Regions from separate parts of the Arthrobacter sp. V1I9 genome, predicted to be linked through region 1. Evidence: riboswitches for the same ligand, from Rfam matches in the RefSeq annotation. Region 1 holds a riboswitch; the other holds the start of a gene.
The links. Region 1 has a riboswitch for glycine ahead of gcvP (aminomethyl-transferring glycine dehydrogenase). Riboswitches for the same ligand answer to the same signal wherever they lie in the genome.
Positions count from the first base shown of each region.

Region 1 (10,602 bases):
TCGCGGATACGTTTTCCTGCGAAACTCCTGGCCAGGCTGCAGATGCGATGGCAGACGCGACGCGGTGGGGCTGGCTGCCGGCACTCAGTGGAGTGGCCGTCGGAGCAGACCATGCCCGGGAGCAGCAGCCGGAATCCACGGCGTAACCACGTGGAATGTCTGCTTGAACACACTTTTGCGCGCGTGAAGGCAGAATGACCTAAACTGCTTCACTGAGGTGCCTGAAATGGTGCTGTGCAGCAACGAAAGTGAACACTCTATGGCTACCGATTACGATGCTCCTCGCAAGCAAGAAGAAGAGTCTCCTGCCGACTCCCTGGAGGCCCTGCAGGCGTCACGCGGCGCCAATGCGCAGACCGCCGTGATCGACCTCGAAGAAAACGACACGGCCGAGGGCATCGACCTGCCCGGCGCCGACCTGTCCAACGAGGAACTGACCGTCATCGTGGTTCCCGAGCAGTCAGATGAGTTCACCTGCTCGTCCTGCTTCCTGGTCCGCCACCGGTCCCAGGTGGCCCGCGAGAAGAACGGCATGAAGTACTGCCGCGACTGCGAAGGCTGAAATCCATACCCAAAGCAGCGCCGGCCACCCCTTGAGGGTGACCGGCGCTGTTTGGTCTTCCAGTGTCGTTATCCGGCATAACGGCCGGGTCCAGAAACGGCACCGGAACGGTTAAGGACGGGGGCAAAAGAGCCCCGGATTTACAGGCGCGTGATGCGGATCCCGGCATCCTTACGGTTCCGCGCCGAAGCGGCCACAACCCTCGTATTCCGTAGTGCAGCGCTCCTACGCTTGAGCTATCCAATCGCTCCACTCTCCTCTGGATGGCACCCACAATGAAAAAACTCCTCATCTGGCTCACGGCTCTCCTCGTGGCTGTCGGGCTGGGAATTCTGGTTCCGGGGCCCGCCTCGGCTGCCACATCGTATTGCGGTCTTCAATGGGGGTCCCTCGCAAAAGCCGGGCCCAAATTCAGCACCGCCTCCGTCACCAACGTCCGGACCGGGCAGCACTACTGCTTTGACCGGATGGTGGTTGACCTTAACGGCCCGGCTACGGGCTACACGGTCCGGTATGTCCCGAACATCGTCCAGGACGGCTCCGGTTTCACCATTCCGGTCAGGGGCGGCGCACGCCTGCAGGTTTCAGTGCATGCGCCTTCCTATGACCAGAAGGGCAACGTCACGTACAACCCGCGGGCAAAGACCGAACTGTCCAACGTCTCCGGCTACCAGACCTTCCGGCAGGTGGTTTACGCGGGAAGCTTCGAGGGCTACACCAGTGTTGGCCTGGGCGTCCGCGCCCGGCTGCCCTTCCGGGTCTTTACGGTGGCCGGTCCCGGAACAGGTTCACGGCTGATTGTGGACGTGGCCCACTTCTGGTGACCCAACAAAGGTGACGCAACGAAAAGGTGCCGTACCCCGGAATCCGGGGTACGGCACCTTTTCTGTGTGCTGCAAGGAAGCCGGACCTACTCCGGAACCACCAGGGCGGGGGTGTCCCGCTTGAGGGTTTCGCCGCGGAAGAAGCCGGGACGCAGCCGGGACATCACCAGCATGAACACTGCGCCAAGGGCCAGGATGCCCACCCCCAGGATAAATACCAGCCCCACCCCGAACACTTCAGAACCGCTGCCGAACTCCGGAGCCCAGCTGTCCACGGCGGTCTGCAGGAACACGACGAACAGTCCCACGCCGCCGAGCACCGGGCAAAGGAAACGCAGCACGATGTTGCGGAGGCCTCTGAAGGCACTGTTGCGGAAGTACCAGGCGCAGGCGAGGGCGGTCAGCCCGTAGTAGAAGCAGATCATCAGGCCAAGTGCCAGGATGGTGTCGTTCAGGACGTTTTCGCTGACCACGTGCATCACGGCGTAGAACCCCGCGGAAACGATACCCGCGGCTATCGTGGCGTAGCCCGGCGTCGCAAAGCGCTTGCTCACGCGGCTGAGCGGTTCAGGCAATGCCCCGTAGTGGGACATTGCCAGCAGGCTGCGGGAGGGCGACATAAACGTGGACTGCAGCGAGGCAGCGGAACTGGAGAGCACGGCCAGGGACATCAGGATGGCGAAGGGGCCCATGATGGGGGAGGCCAGGGCCGTGAAGATGTTCTCGTGGTTTTCGGTGTTGTTCAGCCCGTTGCCGGTGTCCCCAACGCCGGCGAACATCATGGTGGCGATGGTTACCAGCAGGTAGATCGCAAGGACAATCAGTGCGGTCAGGGTGCCGGCAAGGCCCGCCGTCTTTTTGCCGTTGGCGGTTTCCTCGTTCACGGTGAGGCAGACGTCCCAGCCCCAGTACACAAAAATGGACAGTGAAATGCCTGCGGCGATCTGCCCGAACGTGTCGATTTTGGTGACGTCGAACCAGTCCCAGCTGAAGGGGATTGCTGTTTCCGAGGTGGACCAGTTGGCGAAGGCCATGCCCACAAACAGGCCCAGCACCAGCAGCTGGAATCCCACGAGTCCGTACTGCACCAGTTTGGTGGTGTGCAGGCCGCGGTAACTCACCCACACCGCAAGGGCAACGAACACAAAGCAGGTCAGCACGTTCAGCGGCTTGTTCGCGGCCAGCTCAGCAAGCTCCGGCGAGCCCGTGAGCTGGGAGAGGAAGAGGTAGAAGAAGTCAACGGCCACGCCGGCCAGGTTGGACAACACAATGATGTTGGCGGCGAGCAGCCCCCATCCGCCCATCCAGCCGACCCAGGGACCGAATGCCTTGGTAACCCAGGTGAAGGTGGTGCCGCTGTCCGGGGAGTCGGCGTTGAGCTCCCTGTAGGCCAGCGAGACCAGGATCATCGGGATGAACCCGATCAGGAAAATAACCGGCAGCTGCAGCCCGGCTTCGTTCACCGTTGGCCCCAGCGCGCTGGTGAGCGTGTACGCAGGGGCAATGGTTGAGATACCAAGGACGACGACGGCGAGGAGTCCCAGCTGCCCGCCCTTCAGGCCCTTGGGGGTGATTCCGTGGGCGGTGCCGGGAGCATGCCCGCCGGCGGAGGCGTCCTTGCGGATGGTTTCTGTCATGACACCACTTTCTGGGAGGCAGCAGGCTGCTGTTGGGTGATGCAGTGGATCCCCCCGCCGCGGGCAAACAGCTCCCGTGCGTCGATGGCGACGATGCGCCGTCCGGGGTAGGCCTCCGCCAGGATCTGCAGGGCCTTGTCGTCCTGGGGGTCATTGAAGCTGCAGGCGATGACGCCCCCGTTGACCACCACGTGGTTGATGTAGCTGTAGTCCACGAAGCCTTCATCGTCCCGGAGTGCTTCGGGAGCGGGGACTGGGATGATGTTCCACTGCCGGCCGGCGGCGTCCGTGGTGCCGCGCAGGAACTCGATGATTTCCCGGCTGACCTCGAAGTCCGGATGTTCCGGGTTCTCCTGCGAGTGGACCAGCAGCGTGCCGGGGGAGGGGATGGCGGCCACAATGTCCACATGGCCGCGGGTGCCGAAGCGTTCGGAGTCCCGGGTCAGGCCCCGCGGCAGCCACACCACATGGGTGGCGCCGATGGTGCTGGCCAGTTCCTGCTCGACATCCGCCCGGCTGAGGCCTGGATTGCGTCCGGGATCCAGCTGCACGGTTTCCGTAACGAGGACCGTCCCCTGGCCGTCCACCTGGATGCCGCCGCCCTCGTTCACCAGTGCTGAGACGATGTGCCGCGCACCTGAGCGCCCGGCCACCTCGCCGGCGATCAGGGCATCCTTGTCCCACTTCGCCCAGTCCTGCCCGCCCCAGCCGTTGAACACCCAGTCCACGGCACCGAGCTGCCCCTCGCCGTCCAGGACGAAGGTGGGGCCGAAGTCGCGCATCCACGCGTCGTTCAGCGGGGCCGCAAGCACCTCAACGTCAGGGTGCAGGTAGGCGGCGGCTGTTGTGACGTCGTCGGGATCCACCACCATGGTGACAGGCTGGAATTCGACGGCGGCATTCGCCACCGCGGCCCAGGTGGACCGGGCCGCGTGGGCGGCTTCAGCCGACTCGCCAAGGGTGTAGCCGCCGGCAGGAAAGGCCATCCACAGCCGCTCCTGGCGGGCTGTTTCAGCAGGCATTCGCCACTGCGGGGCCTGCGAAGCCAGCAGCGGTACGCCGGCGTCCTGATGCACCGCGGCGGCGGTCACGAGCAGACCTCCGCGAACCCGCGCTCGCCGCCGATGGATTCATTCGGGCGGACGGGTTCGGTGAGGCGGCCGTAGGTGTCCGGGCGGCGCGTTGCCAGGAAGGGGAACAGCGTCAGCCAGTCCTTCCGCTGGTCCAGGTCCACATCAGCAACCAGGACAGCCGATGCGTCGCGGGGTGCCTGGGCGAGGATGCGGCCGTAGGGATCGGAGATGAAGGACGATCCGTAAAAGTTCAGGGTGCCTTCACTTCCCCAGCGGTTCGGCGCGATCATAAAGAGCCCGTTGGCGATGCCGTTTCCTACAATCACCTGCTGCCAGAGCGGCTGGGTATCAAAATCGGGGTGGTCAGGCTCTGAACCGATAGCCGTGGGGTAGACCAGGATTTCCGCGCCTCCCAGGGAGTACAGCCGGGCTACTTCAGGGAACCATTCGTCCCAGCAGGTGGGCATTCCCAGCCGGGCGCCGCCGAGTTCGGCGGGCGCATGGACCTCGTAGGCGTCAGCGGCGGCCGGGCCCTGGCGGAAGAACTTGTCCTCGTAGTAGCCGGCGGTAACCGGGATGTGGAGTTTGTGCGTCCGTGCCAGGAGCTCGCCCTCGGGTGAGACCAGGATGGCCGTGTTCAGGCCCAGCCCGTCATCCTGTCCGTCAGGGTCTTCGGCCCGCTGGTACAGGGACGCGTGGACGGACACCCCGTAGCGCCGGGCAGCGTCCGCGGCAAACCGGAAGGTGGGGCCGGTGAGCAGGTCCTCCGCAATATCCGACGGCCGGGAACGGGTGGGGCCCTCGGCGGGATCGTTGTGCGGCAGCGTGTCGGCAGGGTACCGCGAAAGCGTCAGCTCAGGCAGGAAAACAACGGAGGCGCCAAGACGGGCGGCCCGGCCGATGCCCTCGTTCAGTTCGGCCTCGACGGCTGCACTGTCTGCTTGCCACCGGTGCTGGACCACGCCAACGCGCAGGGCCGGCCGGCCGGACGGCGATGTCCGGGCCAGGGAGGCGGGGGCCTCGAGGCAGGTAATTTCAATCATGTTTACTACTCCATTGAGACGGCGGTCACTAAATGAATGACGTTCATTTAGTATGGGGGCTCCATCCGCCCGGATGCAAGGGGAAATATGAACCGCGTTCGTTTATGTCCAAAAAACACATTAGTAAGCTCACTGAGAAATTTCCCGGGAGTGCCGTCCTTTGCCGCACGCGGGGCTGGTAGCGTCAGGATTACTGGACCAATCGAGGAGGACGAATGAAAGCTTCACCGACACTGACCAACAACCTGCAGGCTGTGCTCACGGACCTGATCGAGCTGCATATCCAGGGCAAACAGGCCCACTGGAACATCGTGGGAACCAACTTCCGGGACCTCCACCTGCAGTTGGACGAAATCGTTGACGCCGCCCGCCAGTTCGCTGATGATACGGCCGAGCGGATGCGCGCCCTGCACGCACTCCCTGACGGGCGCAGTTCCACGGTGGCAGAGGCCACGAGTCTCGCTCCCTTTCCTGAGGGGCTGATCAGCACCAAGGATGCCATCGAGCGTATTGTTGCTGCCCTCGAGGCTGCCGTGGGCACCATGCGGAAAGTCCACGATGAGGTTGATGAGGAAGACCCCACGTCGGCTGACCTTCTGCACGAGTTCATCGCCAAGTTCGAGCAGTTCGCATGGATGGTCAACGCCGAAACCATGAAGCCCACCGCGAGCGTGACCGCGCCCGACGCGCAGTAGCTCTCCAGGAGCGCAGCACAGCGCCCGGCGCCGGACTTGAAGTCCGGCCGCCGGGCGCTGTTTTTGTGCCTGCGGGCGGGGCTGCCTGTGGTGCGGCCCATGCCGCCTACTGTGCCTTGGGCACCTTCCGCAGCACGACGGCGGCCAGGACCGCCGCCGTCGCCATCAGTACCAGCCCGATTGCGGCGGTGACGTGGACGCCGGAGTCGAAGGCGGCGCCGGCTGCATGCCGGACGGCGTCCGCGAGTGGAGCGGGCAGACTTGCTGCGAGCTCCATGGCTCCGGCCAGGGTTTCACCGGCATGCGCAGTGCCGTGCCCGGAGGCGGGCGCTGGAAGGCCTTCCGGGAGCCGCAGGTTGTGCTGGTAGGAGGCCGTGAGGATGGAGCCCAGCACGGCAGTTCCCAGGAGGGCGCCCACCTCGTAACCCGTCTCCGAGATCGCTGAGGCCGCCCCCGATTTTTCCGGTGGCACGCTTCCGAGGATGAGGTCATTGGAGATTGTCTCGGCGGTTCCCACGCCCAGTGCCAAAACCAGCAGGGCAGCGAGCAGCAGTGCCGGGCCGTTGGCATGGCTGCCGAACGTCACCATGCTGTAGCCGGCGGCACTCATGGCCAGCCCCGCGCCCACCACGAAACCCGGCCGGACCCTGCGTACCACCGGAACCACCGCGAGGCCCGCCACCACGGTTGCCACCAGCGCTGGAATCATTGCCACTCCTGCTGCGGAAGGGGACATGCCCTCGAGGAGCTGAAGGTGCTGGGCCAGGAAGAGGATAAAACCGTTGAAGGAGAACAGGGCCAGGACATTGGCGGTGATGGCCATGCTGAACACCCGGTTGCGGAACAGGGACATGTCCAGCAGCGGGCTCGTCAGCCGCTGCTGCCGGCGGACAAAAACAGTGCCCATTGCCAGGCCGAAGGCCGTGCTCCCCAGGGCCAGCGGACCGGCACCCTCCGTGGCGAATTCCTTGATGCCGTACACCACCGGAACCATGGTGAGCAGCGAGAGCAGGATGCTGGGCGCATCCACCCGGCCAGGCGAAGGGTCCTTGGATTCCGGGATGAATGCCGGCCCGAAGGCCAGCAGGGGCAGCATGAGGGGCACGGCCACCAGCAGGATTGCTCCCCACCAGAACTGCTCAACGAGCCACCCGCCGAAGATTGGACCGAGTGCGGCACCACCGGAGAACCCCGCGGCCCAGATGGCGATAGCCAGCCGCCGGCGGTTCGGATCCACAAAGATATTGCGGATCAGGGACAGCGTGGAGGGCATCAGCATGGCGCCGAAGAGGCCCAGGGCGGCGCGGCCGGCAATCAGCCAGCCGGCGCTGGGGGCAAAGGCCGTTACTGCGGAAACGGCTGCGAAGCCGATGCTCCCGGTGATAAGCAGCCGGCGGCGTCCGATTCGGTCGCCCAGGCTTCCCATCGCCACAAGCAGTCCGGCCAGCACCAGCGGGTACGCGTCCACAATCCACAGAAGCTCAACTCCGGACGTGCCCAGCGCGCTCGCGATCGCGGGCAGCGCAAAGGTCAGCGCCGTGTTGTCCACGGCAACCAGGAGGACAGGGAACATCAAAAGTCCCAGCGCGAGCCAGTCCCGCCATTTTGCGTTGGCGGGGTGCGGTTCAGCCGGAGCGGCTGACGTGTGAGGGGTGATGTTCTGTGGGGGAGTGGCGGAAGACATCATTCTTTAACTATACCGTCCGGACGGTATAGTTATGGAATCCAGCCCAACGATGGATGATGGGAACCATGCCCCGCAAACCCGTAGCCCGAGACGCAGTGCTCGATGCCTTTGAAGAACTCCTGATTGACGTGGGGGAAAGGGCTGCCACCCTGGATGCGGCGGCGAAGCGTGCCGGCGTCTCCAAAGGCGGCCTGCTGTACCACTTCCCTAACAAGGAAGCGCTGATCACCGCCACACTGGACCGGTTGGACCGCCTGGCAGGGGAGGACCTCGCCGCCATGGCGGCTGCGCCGGAAGGGGCTGCTGCCTACTTCATCCGGTCATCGCTGTGGTCCGATACCCCCATGGACCGTTCCTTTGTGGCTGCGACGCGCCTCGCCGAAGTGGCACATGAGGATGCCCGCCGCCGTTTTGCTGCCATCCAGCAGCAATGGCTGGACCTGATCGGGAAGGACGTGGGTGCGGCCATGGCCAAGGCTGTGCTCTATATGGGGGACGGGCTCTACTTCAACGCAATGTGGGAGAGCGGGCCCTCCGGAAACCCCGGCGACAGGCAGGCAGAGGTGGACGAACTCCTTGCCGCCGTCGATCGGTTGAGGGGCTAGCCGGTATTTGCTCCTGCGCTCGCGGCATAGGAGAATTGGTCCATGTGCGGGCCTTCACCGGCCGCCAGGAAAACCCAAATGAATAGCCTTTGATCTGCGGCGGGAGAGTTCTGCCAAAAGGTACAAGCAGGCGCCGTAGGAGCAATACCTCCCCAGGAATCTCACAGGCCCATGTACCGCCGCGGCGAGGCAACTCTGGAAAGTAGCAGGCTGTCCGCCTGGGGCATCCGGTCCCCGGATACCTGGACTGCCGTGCTCACCGACGGTGCAAGCGGGGCCAGCGGAAGCAGGCAACGCGGAAACTCTCAGGTCCAATTACAGAGCGGGGAGGAACCCGAACCGATGCGGCGTGCAATGACGCCGCCATAACCATGGAGTTCCCCGTGACTGTATCTTCGGCTTCCGCTTCTCCGGCTTCCACCGCCGCCGCCCCGGCTGCCGCCACCTTTGTCGACCGGCACATCGGCGCCCGCCGCGAGGCTGACGTTGAAACCATGCTCAAGGCCGTTGGCTACGACACCGTGGACGCGCTGGTTGATACTGCCGTGCCCAAGGACATTCGGCAGGACACCGCGCTGGAACTGGCGGGCGCACTGAGCGAGGTGGAGGCACTGGCTGAACTGCGCAGGCTGGCAGCGAAGAACAAGACCGCGGTGCAGATGATCGGCCAGGGCTACTACGACACCGTGACGCCGCCGGTGATCCGCCGCAACATCCTCGAGGGTCCGGCCTGGTACACCGCCTACACCCCGTACCAGCCCGAGATTTCCCAGGGCCGCCTGGAAGCCCTGCTCAATTTCCAGACCATGGTCCAGGACCTGGTGGGCCTGCCCATTGCCAACGCCTCCCTGTTGGACGAGGCCACCGCTGTGGCCGAGGCCGTACTGATGATGCGCAGGGCGAATAAGTCCACGGGACAGAATGCCGCTGCGCGGGACGGCAAAACGGTGCTGGACGCCGACTGCCTGCCGCAGACCATCGCCATCGTGAAGGGCCGCGCCGAGGCGCTGGGCTTCGAGGTTGAGGTCGCGGACCTCTCCAAGGGCCTGCCCGACGGCGGCATCAACGGCGTGGTGCTTCAGCAGCCCGGTGCTTCCGGCAGGGTTTTCGACCACAGCGCCGTGATCGCCGACGCCAAGGAGCGCGGGGCCCTGGTGACCGTTGCCGCGGACCTGCTGGCCCTGACCCTGATCACGCCCCCGGGTGAGCAGGGTGCCGACATCGCCGTCGGCTCGGCGCAGCGCTTCGGTGTTCCGTTGTTCTATGGCGGCCCGCACGCCGCTTACATGGCTGTTCAAAAAGGCCTGGAACGCTCGATGCCGGGCCGCTTGGTGGGCGTTTCCAAGGACTCCGCCGGGGTTCCTGCCTACCGCCTTGCCCTGCAGACCCGCGAGCAGCACATCCGCCGCGAGAAGGCCACCTCCAACATCTGCACCGCGCAGGCGCTGCTGGCCATCGTGGCCTCGATGTACGCGGTGTACCACGGCCCCGAGGGGCTGAAGGCGATCGCCCAGTCCGCGCATCAACACGCCAGGACGCTCGCCGCTGCCCTCAAGGCCGCTGGCCTAAACGTGCTCCACACCAGCTTCTTCGACACCGTCACGGTCTCCGTCCCGGGCAAGGCGGCGGGCATCGTGGCAGCCGCCGAGGCAAACGGCATCAACCTGCGCAGCATCGACGCCGACACTGTGGGGTTCTCCACTGATGAAACCACCACATCAGAAATTGTCGACGGCGTCCTTGAAGCTTTTGGGCTGGAAGCCTTTGGGGCTTCCGCCAGCGACTCCGAAGGTGACGCCGGGTTCGGCCTCGATGCCGCCGTCGAACGTTCCTCCGACTTCCTGCAGCACCCGGTGTTCAACACCTACCGTTCCGAGACGCAGCTCCTCCGCTACATCCGGAAGCTCAGCGACCGGGACCTGGCGCTGGACCGCACCATGATCCCGCTGGGCTCCTGCACCATGAAGTTGAACGCCACGGCCGAGATGGAAGCGATCTCCTGGCCGGAGTTCGCCTCCATCCATCCCTTCGCCCCGGACTCCCAGACCGAGGGCTGGCGAGAACTGATCGCTGACCTGGAAGCGCAGCTGACCGAAATCACGGGCTACGACCAGGTGTCCATCCAGCCCAACGCAGGTTCCCAGGGCGAGCTTGCCGGCCTGCTGGCGATCCGCGGCTACCACCACTCCCGCGGCGACCAGCAGCGCAACGTCTGCCTGATCCCGGCGTCCGCGCACGGCACCAACGCCGCCTCGGCGGTCCTCGCCGGCATGAAGGTGGTTGTGGTGGCCACCGCCGCCGACGGCACCATCGACCACGCCGACCTGTACGCCAAGATCGAGGCGAACAAGGATGCACTGTCCTGCATCATGATCACCTACCCGTCCACCCACGGCGTGTACGACGCCGACGTCCGCGAAGTCTGCGACGCCATCCACGCGGCAGGGGGCCAGGTGTACATAGACGGCGCCAACCT
Region 1 is NZ_JAUSYU010000001.1:3,025,459-3,036,060, reverse strand. It holds gene QFZ70_RS14180 (hypothetical protein) at 1-146, shown strand, start outside; gene QFZ70_RS14175 (DUF4193 domain-containing protein) at 260-562, shown strand; gene QFZ70_RS14170 (hypothetical protein) at 838-1,386, shown strand; gene QFZ70_RS14165 (APC family permease) at 1,473-3,023, opposite strand; gene QFZ70_RS14160 (agmatine/peptidylarginine deiminase) at 3,020-4,045, opposite strand; gene QFZ70_RS14155 (nitrilase-related carbon-nitrogen hydrolase) at 4,111-5,139, opposite strand; gene QFZ70_RS14150 (Dps family protein) at 5,355-5,834, shown strand; gene QFZ70_RS14145 (MFS transporter) at 5,941-7,521, opposite strand; gene QFZ70_RS14140 (TetR/AcrR family transcriptional regulator) at 7,587-8,126, shown strand; glycine riboswitch at 8,217-8,315, shown strand; gene gcvP (aminomethyl-transferring glycine dehydrogenase) at 8,498-10,602, shown strand, end outside.

Region 2 (10,602 bases), 2.6 Mb from region 1:
TGCGGTGTTGACGGTGGCCTTGCTAAGGCCAGCGAAACCGGCCTGTTCAAGCACCTTCACATGCTTACTGAGAACGGTGTCGATAAGGGCAAGTGCGTCACGGATAACGCCGAACTGAGCCCCCTGCGGAGTTGGGTGGCGTCACCGCGTAAGAAAACTGCGATGCAATTTGCCGGCGTTTCCAACTTTGGTTGAAGCCGTTGACAAAAATTAAAGAAGTCCTGCAGCTAGTCATTATTGCGAAAGCGACCTTACCGTACTGGTCACGCTCCACCTACACATCGACGGCGCCCAGGGTATGGCCTGACGGTAGTTTTGAAGGACTGGATAAAAACATAAAAGTAGGTATGGTATCGGGTAACGCAAAGCATGGAAAGGCGTGATTCCGATGTCAGGAAAGTCTCCGAAAAGCAGCGCGGCTAAAAAGGCCGGCAAGTCAATTCTGGAAAAAAGAGCCGACAAAAGAGCTAAAAACGAAAACAGCGAAATTAACTTCGTAAAGCCGCGCAAGAACCAGCGCTAAACAAACCAGCGGGCAGCCGAATTTGGGACTCCTAGCCCGGCCGGCTGCCCGCGCCGTCCCAACAGAATCCGAGGGCCGCTGCCCCCGTCGCCGGGCCAGGCCGCTTGCTCAGTTACGAGGACCACCGCCATGAACACTTCCTTCAATGCCTTGATTGTCCCTGCCCGCCTCGTCCATCCGGTCCACATCGGACTGGTCCAGTTGGACTTGCCAGCACTGCAACGGCTGGCCGGTAGGGAAGTTGGAGTTGTGGCCGGCGGGGACTGGCACGTGTATCTGGACAGCGGGGGAATCAGATACACGGAGAACGTACGGGCGGAGGTCCTCATGCGCGAAGCGGGGGTCGACCTGGACGAAACCATCCACGGGACGGCCATGTTCCTGGGCCACGGAGGCCCGGGCGACGGGGCCGACGCTCCCCAGCACCTCATCAGACTGGCCGAGCAGCTGTTCGATATGCCGCCGGCCGCCTGACGCAGTGCTGCAGAGGGCGCGATGGAGGGCCCTAAGAGGCACCGGTCGGCGACGGGAAGTCCCGCCGTCGGCCGGTGCTGTCCCGCAGGTACGCAGCGTTACCGCGGGCTTATATCGATAACGCAGAAGCGGTTGCCGTCGGGATCGGCGAGGACTACGAAGTCAGGGTCCTCAGGGTACAGGTCCCAGTCGACACGTTGGGCGTAATCCCGACGGGACAGCCCCGCAGCAAAACCCAGTAGCTGGCCTGTGCCACTTTCACAGCAGGTCCGATCAGCCGATCCGGAGCGTGCGCGCGAGGCTGCTCGCAAACTCCCTCAGCGCAGTGACTTCAGCGTCCCCGTAGCCGCCTTCGCGGTGCGCGAGTGCGGCTTCCAGTTGGGCTGCCAGATGCCTCCTGTCACGCGCGGACACGGCCACGACGTCGGCGGCGGTCTTCACCCGGCGGACATTGAGCGTTTCCGCGCCGCCCCAGCGCTGCCCGCCCAGCATGAACTCCGCGCGTGTCACTTCCTTGAAGCGGGACGACAACTCTGCGAGCAATTCGGAGACTGCAGCGGGGTGGGACTGGTCATCCACCGTGATGTGGACGGCAATGGTGTGGCTGGTCATCGTGGCTCATCCCGCCTCTCAAGGGGTTTAATTATCCCGTACGCCGTGCCTCTGTGCAGCTGTTTTGGCGCGCCAAGTCCCTGCCAATGTAGGCGTCAGTATGTGTGAGAACTACATGCGGCTCTTCTCTGTAGACACCGCGATACCGACCCCCATGGGCACGGGCGGTGCAACGCCTGTCCCGCGATAGGCATGGCGGCCTCGAATGGCAGTAGTTCCATGAAGCAGAAACGCGGGCTGGGTAGCGGTGCGTCCCTGGAGCGTGGAACCACCCTTGCGCTGAACGAATGCCCGGGTGGGGGGGTGCAGGGAAGGCTTTTTGAGTCAAAATGGCAAGTGCAGCCGCAACGGCACAGCCACCACAAGGAGGAGTCCCATGAGCCCTGTAACTACCAGTCCTGAGGCCGCAGCCGCGGCGCAGAGCCTGTTCCGGGTTGCCCTCGGAGGTGTGCTCATTGCCCACGGGTCCCAGAAACTCTTCGGGTGGTTCGGCGGGGGAGGCCTCGAAGGCACCAGCAAGGGCATGCACGCCATGGGTTTTCGGCCGGCGAAACCCAGTGCCATCCTCGCCGGTGTAGGTGAAGCAGGAGCCGGCCTTGCCTTGGCCCTGGGCCTCGCCACCCCTGCCGCCGGCGCCGCCGCTGCAACCACGATGGGTGTCGCGGCGAGCGTCCACGCACCCAACGGCTTTTTCGCCACCGAGGGCGGCCTGGAGTACCCCGCCGTACTGGGCCTGGCCGCGGCAGCGTTCACCATCGGGGGTTCCGGGCCCTTCTCCCTGGATGCGCTCACCGGCCATGTCCTGGACCGGCCCTGGATGCGGGTTACCGCGTTGGCAGTGATCCCCGCAGCCACCGGCGCCCAGATCTACCGCCGGCGGAAAGCGCTGGCCAGCGACGCTCCTGCACCGGCTCCGGTCGCCGCGACGGAAGAAAGCTGAACGCGCTCCGTCCCCGGCGGGGCCTTGTGACGCGTTGGTGAGATCACGACGGCGGGACGTCCCGCCGTCGTACGCCGCCGCCTGGGAACGACGCGTCCGGGTGCGGGGCAGATTTCCGACCCATCGGACGGTAATTTTGCCACTCGGCACTGAAGACGGTAAGGTGTGAGTCGTGTCACCCACCAGTGGCACATGCTAATGATCTGCGGCGGGAGAGTCCTGCCGGTACGTTCTGCAGGCGCCGTAGGAGCAAATCCTCCCCAGGAATCTCTCAGGCCCACGTACCGCCGCGGCAAGGCAACTCTGGAAAGCAGTCCGGGCAACCGGGCTCACCGACGGTGCAAGTGGCGCCCTGCTAAAGAGCAGTGCAACGCAAAACTCTCAGGTCCAATACAGAGCGGGGAGGAACCCGAATCAACGTGGTGCTTAGGCGCCACCTGAATTATGGAGTTCCTCTCATGACGGTTCAATCGTCCCCAACCACCTTCGCAGACCGCCATATCGGCGCACGCCGCCAGTCCGACATCGACACCATGCTCAAGGCCGTCGGCTACGACAGCCTCGATGGCCTGGTTGACAGCGCGGTCCCGGATTCCATCCGCCAGGACAAGCCCCTCAGCCTCGAGAGCGCCCTCAGCGAAGTCCAGGTCCTCGCCGAGCTCCGAAAGCTCGCCGGCAAAAACAAGATGGCCGTGCAGATGATCGGCCAGGGCTACTACGACACCGTGACCCCGCCGGTGATTCGCCGCAACATTCTCGAAGCGCCCGCTTGGTACACCGCCTACACCCCGTACCAGCCCGAGATTTCCCAGGGCCGGCTTGAAGCGCTGCTGAACTTCCAGACCATGGTTCAGGACCTCACCGCACTTCCCGTGGCCAACGCCTCCCTGCTCGACGAGGCCACCGCCGTCGCCGAAGCCGTGCTGCTGATGCGCAGGGCCAATAGGGCCACTGGCCAGAACGCAGGCGCGAAGGACGGCAAGACCGTCCTCGACGCCGACCTCCTCCCGCAGACCATCGCCATCGTCCTCGGCCGCGCCGAAGCACTCGGCTTCGAGGTGGAGGTCGCGGACCTCACCGACGGACTGCCCGACGGCAGCATCAACGGCGTGGTCCTGCAGCAGCCCGGCGTCTCCGGCCGCGTCTGGGACCAGACCGCCGTCATCGCCGCGGCCAAGGACCGCGGCGCGCTGGTCACCGTCGCCGCCGACCTCCTGGCCCTCACCCTCATCACCCCGCCGGGCGAGCAGGGCGCGGACATCGCCGTCGGCTCCACCCAGCGCCTGGGCGTCCCGCTGTTCTTCGGTGGCCCGCACGCCGCCTACATGGCGGTCCGCCAGGGCATGGAGCGCACCCTCCCCGGCCGCATCGTGGGCGTTTCCAAGGATGACGCCGGGGTCCCCGCCTACCGACTGGCCCTCCAGACCCGCGAGCAGCACATTCGCCGCGAGAAGGCCACGTCCAACATCTGCACCGCGCAGGCCCTGCTGGCCATCGTCTCCTCCTTCTACGCCGTCTACCACGGCCCGGACGGCCTGAAGGCGATCGCAGAAACGGTCCACAACAACGCCCGCGCCCTGGCCACCACGCTGAAGACCGCCGGCCGCGAACTGGTGTCCGACACCTTCTTCGACACCCTCACCGTCCGCGTGCCCGGCAAGGCTGCCAAGGTGATCACTGCCGCCGAAGCCCGCGGCATCAACCTGCGCCTCATCGATGCGGACACAGTTGGCGTGTCAGTCGATGAAACCACGACGCCGGAGGTCCTCTCCGCGGTTGTTGTCGCCTTTGGCGCCGGTCCCGTTGCGGCGGCTTCCGGGTTCGAGCTGCCGGAGTCCGTGCTGCGCACCTCCACCTACCTGCAGCACCCGGTCTTCAACACGCACCACTCCGAAACCCAGCTGCTGCGCTACATCCGCCGCCTCTCGGACCGGGACCTGACGCTGGACCGCACCATGATCCCGCTGGGCTCCTGCACCATGAAGCTGAACGCCACCGCCGAGATGGAAGCCATCTCCTGGCCTGAGTTCGTCTCCATCCACCCGTTTGCCCCGGATTCGCAGACTGCCGGCTGGCGGGAGCTGATTTCCGGGCTCGAAGCCGACCTGGCCGAGATCACCGGGTACGACCAGGTGTCCATCCAGCCCAACGCCGGTTCCCAGGGTGAACTGGCCGGCCTGCTGGCGATCCGCGGCTACCACCACTCCCGTGGCGAGGCTCAGCGCAACGTGTGCCTGATCCCGGCTTCGGCCCACGGCACCAACGCAGCCTCCGCCGTCCTCGCCGGCATGAAGGTGGTTGTGGTGGCTACTGCTGCCGACGGCACCATCGACCACACCGACCTGCACGCCAAGATTGAGGCCAACAAGGACGTCCTTTCGGCCATCATGATCACGTACCCGTCCACCCACGGGGTGTACGACGCCGACGTCCGCGAAGTCTGCGATGCCATCCACGCGGCCGGCGGCCAGGTGTACGTCGACGGCGCCAACCTGAACGCGCTTGTCGGGCTGGCGCAGCCGGGGAAGTTCGGCGGCGACGTGTCCCACCTGAACCTGCACAAGACCTTCTGCATCCCGCACGGCGGCGGCGGACCCGGCGTCGGACCGGTTGCTGCGAAAGCACACCTGGCGCCGTTCATGCCGGGTGATGCCAACAAGGCTGCGCACGAGGCCGGACACGGCGTCGCGATCTCCGCTTCCCGCTTCGGCTCCGCCGGCGTGCTGCCCATTTCCTGGGCCTACGTGAAGCTGATGGGCGGACAGGGCCTGACCGAGGCCACCAAGTCCGCGCTGCTCGCTGCGAACTACGTGGCTGCCCGGCTGGACGAGCACTTCCCGGTCCTCTACACCGGGGAGAGCGGCCTCGTGGCGCACGAGTGCATCCTGGACCTGCGCGACCTGACCGCCAAGACCGGCGTCACCGCGGAGGACGTGGCCAAGCGCCTGATCGACTTCGGCTTCCACGCCCCCACGCTGTCCTTCCCGGTGGCGGGGACGCTCATGGTGGAGCCCACCGAGTCCGAGGACCTCGCGGAGATCGACCGCTTCATCGAGGCAATGATCACCATCCGCAAGGAAATCGACCAGGTGGCCGCCGGTGACTTCACCGTGGAGAAGTCTCCGCTGCGCAACGCACCCCACACGGCAGCCGCCGTCGTCTCCTCCGATTGGAACCGGACGTATCCGCGTGAGCAGGCCGCTTTCCCGGTGGCCTCGCTCCGGCAGGATAAGTACTTCCCGCCCGTCGGCCGCATCGACGGCGCGGCAGGGGACCGCAACCTGGTCTGCTCCTGCCCGCCGCTTTCCGAATTTGAGAACTAGGGAATTCCGTTGACTGAGAACTACACTGCGCTCTACGAGCAGCACAAGATCGCCGGCGCCTCCTTCACCGACTTCGGCGGCTGGCAGATGCCCCTGAAGTACAGCTCCGAACTGGCCGAGCACCACGCCGTGCGCAACGCCGCCGGCCTGTTCGACCTCTCCCACATGGGTGAAGTCTGGGTCACCGGCCCCGACGCCGGAGCTTTCCTCGACTACGCCTTGGCCGGCAAGCTGTCCGCCGTCGCCGTGGGCAAGGCCAAGTACTCGCTGATCTGCCAGGAAGACGGCGGCATCATCGACGACCTCATCTCCTACCGCCGCCCGTCTCCTGAAGAAGGAGTGGACAAGTACCTGGTAGTCCCGAACGCGGGCAACGCTGCGGTTGTGGCCGCGGCATTGGCCGAGCGGGCAGCCAGCTTCGATGTCTCCGTGGAAGACGTCTCGGCTGAGACCTCGCTGGTTGCCGTGCAGGGCCCGAACGCAGAGGCCATTCTGCTGCAGTTGGTCCCCGCCGGGCAGCACTCGCTGGTGAACGAACTGAAGTACTACGCAGCGGTCGACGTGGAAATCTCCGGCCAGGAGCTGCTGCTGGCCCGCACCGGGTACACCGGCGAGGACGGCTTCGAAATCTACGTTCCCAATGAGGACGCCGCCCGTTTGTGGGACGCGCTGCTGGAGGTGGGCGCGGGCCACGGACTCATCCCCGCCGGCCTGGCCTGCCGCGACTCGCTCCGCCTGGAAGCCGGCATGCCGCTCTACGGCAACGAGCTTTCCCGCGACGGCAACCCTTACGCCGCAGGCCTGGGTCCGGTGGTCTCGCTCAAGAAGGAGTCCGACTTCATCGGCAAGGCCGTGCTGGCGGAGCTCAAGGAACTGGGCGCAGGATCCACGTCCGGCCGCAAGCTCGTGGGCCTCAAGGGCCTCGGACGCCGCGCCGGCCGCAGCCACTACCCGGTCCTCAAGAACGGCAACGTGGTGGGCGAGGTGACCTCCGGCCAGCCCAGCCCCACCCTGGGGTACCCGATCGCCCTGGCCTACGTCGACGTCGAACACACAGAACTTGGCACCAAGCTGGACATCGACCTCCGCGGCAAGCCCGAGCCCTTCGAAGTAGTCCAACTCCCGTTCTACAAGCGCACCAAGTAGCCAAACGCTCTCTCACTTAACGCGGAACGCTCTCTCACTTAATGCGTGTTTTGAGCCAACGCTCTCTCACGTTTTCATACCTACCTAAGGAAATACACATGGCAAAAGTTGTTGCTGAACTGAAGTACTCCGCCGAGCACGAGTGGGTTGCTGTTGACGGATCCGGCCCCACCAACATCGGGATCTCGGCTGTGGCTGCCGAGGCGCTGGGCGACATTGTGTACGTGGACCTGCCCGAGGTTGGCTCAACCGTGACCGCGGGGGAGACCTGCGGCGAGGTGGAATCCACCAAGTCCGTCTCCGACCTTTACGCCCCGGTGACCGGTGAAGTCGTCGAGATCAACGACGAGGTGGTCTCCGACCCCGCGCTGATCAACAACGATCCCTACGGCGCGGGCTGGCTGTTCAAGGTGGCCGTCACCGAAGAAGGCCCCCTGATGTCCGCTGAAGAGTACGCCTCAGCCAACGGCGGCGAGCTGTGAGCGGCGCGGGCATGACCACCACGGTAGCTTTCGAGCAGATCGTCTCCCCGTCCCTGGACGCGGACCTCTCCGCGCTGGATCCGGAGGTCGCGGCGAAGATCGACGACGAACTCACCCGCCAGCGCGACGGCCTGGAGATGATCGCCTCCGAGAACCACACCGCCGTCGCCGTGATGCAGGCGCAGGGCTCGGTGCTGACCAACAAGTACGCCGAGGGCTACCCGGGCAAGCGCTACTACGGCGGCTGCGAGCACGTGGACGTCATCGAACAGCTCGCCATCGACCGGATCAAGGCTCTCTTCGGCGCCGGTTTCGCTAACGTCCAGCCGCACTCGGGCGCGCAGGCCAACGCCTCGGTGATGCACGCGCTGATCAAGCCGGGCGACACCATCATGGGCCTGAACCTGGCCCACGGCGGCCACCTCACACACGGTATGAAGATCAACTTCTCCGGCAAGCTCTACAACGTGGTGCCGTACGGCGTCCGCGAGGACACCCACACCGTGGACATGGCCGAGGTGGAGCGCCTGGCGCAGGAAACCAAGCCGGCGCTGATCGTAGCCGGCTGGTCCGCCTACGCCCGCCAGCTGGACTTCGCCGAGTTCCGCCGGATCGCCGACTCGGTGGGCGCCTACCTGATGGTTGACATGGCGCACTTCGCCGGGCTCGTCGCCGCGGGACTGCACCCATCGCCGGTGCCGCACGCGCACGTCACCACGTCCACCACGCACAAGACCCTCGCCGGTCCGCGCGGCGGCATCATCCTGACCAACGACGCCGACATCGCCAAGAAGATCAATTCGGCTGTGTTTCCCGGCCAGCAGGGCGGCCCGCTGGAGCACGTCATTGCCGGCAAGGCCGTGGCGTTCAAGATCGCAGCGTCGGCGGAGTTCAAGGAGCGCCAGGAGCGCGTCCTGGCCGGTGCCCGGATCCTGGCCGAGCGCCTGGTCCAGCCGGACGTCACGGCCAAGGGCATCAGCGTGATTTCCGGCGGCACCGACGTGCACCTGGTCCTGGTGGACCTGCGCAACTGCGAGCTCGACGGCCAGCAGGCCGAGGACCGCCTCGCGGACATCGACATCACCGTCAACCGCAACGCCGTCCCGTTCGACCCGCGCCCGCCCATGGTCACCTCCGGCCTGCGGATCGGCACCCCTGCGCTGGCCACGCGCGGCTTCGGCGAGGAAGCCTTCCGCGAGGTTGCGGACATCATCGCCGAGGCTTTGACGGCCGACGCCGGCACCGACCTTTCCGGGCTGCGTCACCGCGTAGAGGCACTAGCAGCCGCCCACCCCCTCTACCCGGGGCTTTAATCACCCCCGGGACCGTCGGACCGGACATTTTCACGCGTGCTGCGCCCCACCGGCACCCTTGCCTCGCAAGCTCGGCGAGGGACCCTGCCGGTGTGGGCCCACTTCGTCGCTTTGACGCACGCTTTCGAAAAGTCCGGCTCCGCCGGCCCCTCGTGCCCACGTCGCCTTGGTGACGCTTTACCGCTCGCTACACGTCTAGTAAGGAATCCCAGCATGGCCGTTGGCGTATTCGACCTTTTCTCAATTGGTATCGGCCCCTCGAGTTCGCACACTGTGGGGCCGATGCGGGCTGCTGCTGTCTTTGCGGAGGAGCTCAAGGGCTTCGGCAAGCTCGCGGACGTGGCTTCGCTGCGGGTTGATTTGTACGGGTCGCTCGCGGCGACCGGCCACGGGCATGGGACGATGACCGCGATCCTGCTGGGGCTGGAGGGTTACCATCCGGAGCTGATCCTGCCCGAAGAGGTGGAGGAACGGCTGGCAACCATCGCCGAAACCGGGGTGCTGCAGCTTGCCGGTGCCGTGCCGCTGCCGTACGGGGTGAAGGACATGGTCCTGCGGCCGCTGACCATCCTCCCGCGGCACACCAACGGCATGACCTTCACGGTGTCCGACGCCGGCGGCAACGTCCTGCATACTGCCACGTTCTTCTCCGTGGGCGGTGGCTTCATCGTCCGCGAGGGTGAGGAGGACGCAGCCCAGCAGGAGCTCGAGGAATCCAAAAAGGAACTGCCGCTGCCTTTCCGCACCGCTGCCGAGCTGCTGGAACACTGCCGGGAAACCGGGCTCGGCATCAGCGACGTCATGCGGATCAACGAGGAGGACAGCCGCACCCCTGAGGAGATCCGCGCGGGTCTGCTGCACATCTGGTCGGTCATGGAGGATTGCGTGGCCAGCAGCCTGAAGCGCGAAGGCGTGCTGCCCGGGGGACTGAAGGTCCGGCGTCGCGCCCCGGACTGGTACGACCGGCTGAAAAAGGAAAGTTCACGGCCGGACAGCGAAGGCCAGGACCAGGAGTTCCACGACCCGAAGTATTGGCAGGAGTGGGTTAACTTGATCGCCCTCGCCGTCAATGAGGAGAACGCCTCCGGCGGCCGCGTGGTCACCGCACCCACAAACGGGGCGGCCGGGATCATTCCGGCGGTGCTGTATTACGCGCTGCACTTTGCTCCGGGCATGGAGAACGCCACCCAGGAGGACCGCGACGACGTCGTGGTGAAGTTCCTGCTCGCCGCCGGCGCCGTCGGGGTGCTGTACAAGGAACAGGCCTCCATCTCGGGTGCTGAGGTTGGGTGCCAGGGCGAGGTGGGATCGGCGTCGTCGATGGCCGCCGCCGGACTGGCCGAAGTGATGGGCGGAACCCCGGCGCAGGTGGAAAACGCCGCCGAAATCGCGATGGAACACAACCTCGGCCTGACGTGTGATCCCATCGGCGGGCTGGTGCAGGTGCCCTGCATCGAACGGAACGCGATCGCCGCCGCCAAGGCGATCAACGCCACGAAGATGGCGCTCTGGGGCGACGGTTCCCACCGCGTCTCCCTGGACGAGGTGATCGTGACCATGCGCGAAACCGGCAGGGACATGAGCTCCAAATACAAGGAAACGGCGATGGGCGGCCTCGCCGTCAACGTCGTCGAATGCTGAAGGAAGAAAACTAATGACATTGGCACCTGAAGGCCGGAAGCTTTTGCGCGTTGAACAGCGCAACTCTGCTGTCCCGGTGGAGCGCAAGCCGGAGTGGATCAAGGCCAAGGTCCAGATGGGTCCGGAGTTCGTCCAGCTCAAGAACCTG
Region 2 is NZ_JAUSYU010000001.1:412,550-423,151, forward strand. It holds gene QFZ70_RS01910 (hypothetical protein) at 653-997, shown strand; partial or broken gene QFZ70_RS01915 (VOC family protein) at 1,096-1,200, opposite strand; gene QFZ70_RS01920 (hypothetical protein) at 1,271-1,609, opposite strand; gene QFZ70_RS01925 (DoxX family protein) at 1,986-2,549, shown strand; glycine riboswitch at 2,749-2,846, shown strand; gene gcvP (aminomethyl-transferring glycine dehydrogenase) at 3,008-5,872, shown strand; gene gcvT (glycine cleavage system aminomethyltransferase GcvT) at 5,882-7,018, shown strand; gene gcvH (glycine cleavage system protein GcvH) at 7,117-7,500, shown strand; gene glyA (serine hydroxymethyltransferase) at 7,512-8,813, shown strand; gene QFZ70_RS01950 (L-serine ammonia-lyase) at 9,027-10,454, shown strand; gene lipA (lipoyl synthase) at 10,468-10,602, shown strand, end outside.
Region 2: it holds a riboswitch for glycine, as region 1 does, so the genes downstream of both, gcvP (aminomethyl-transferring glycine dehydrogenase) here and gcvP (aminomethyl-transferring glycine dehydrogenase) in region 1, are expected to answer to the same signal.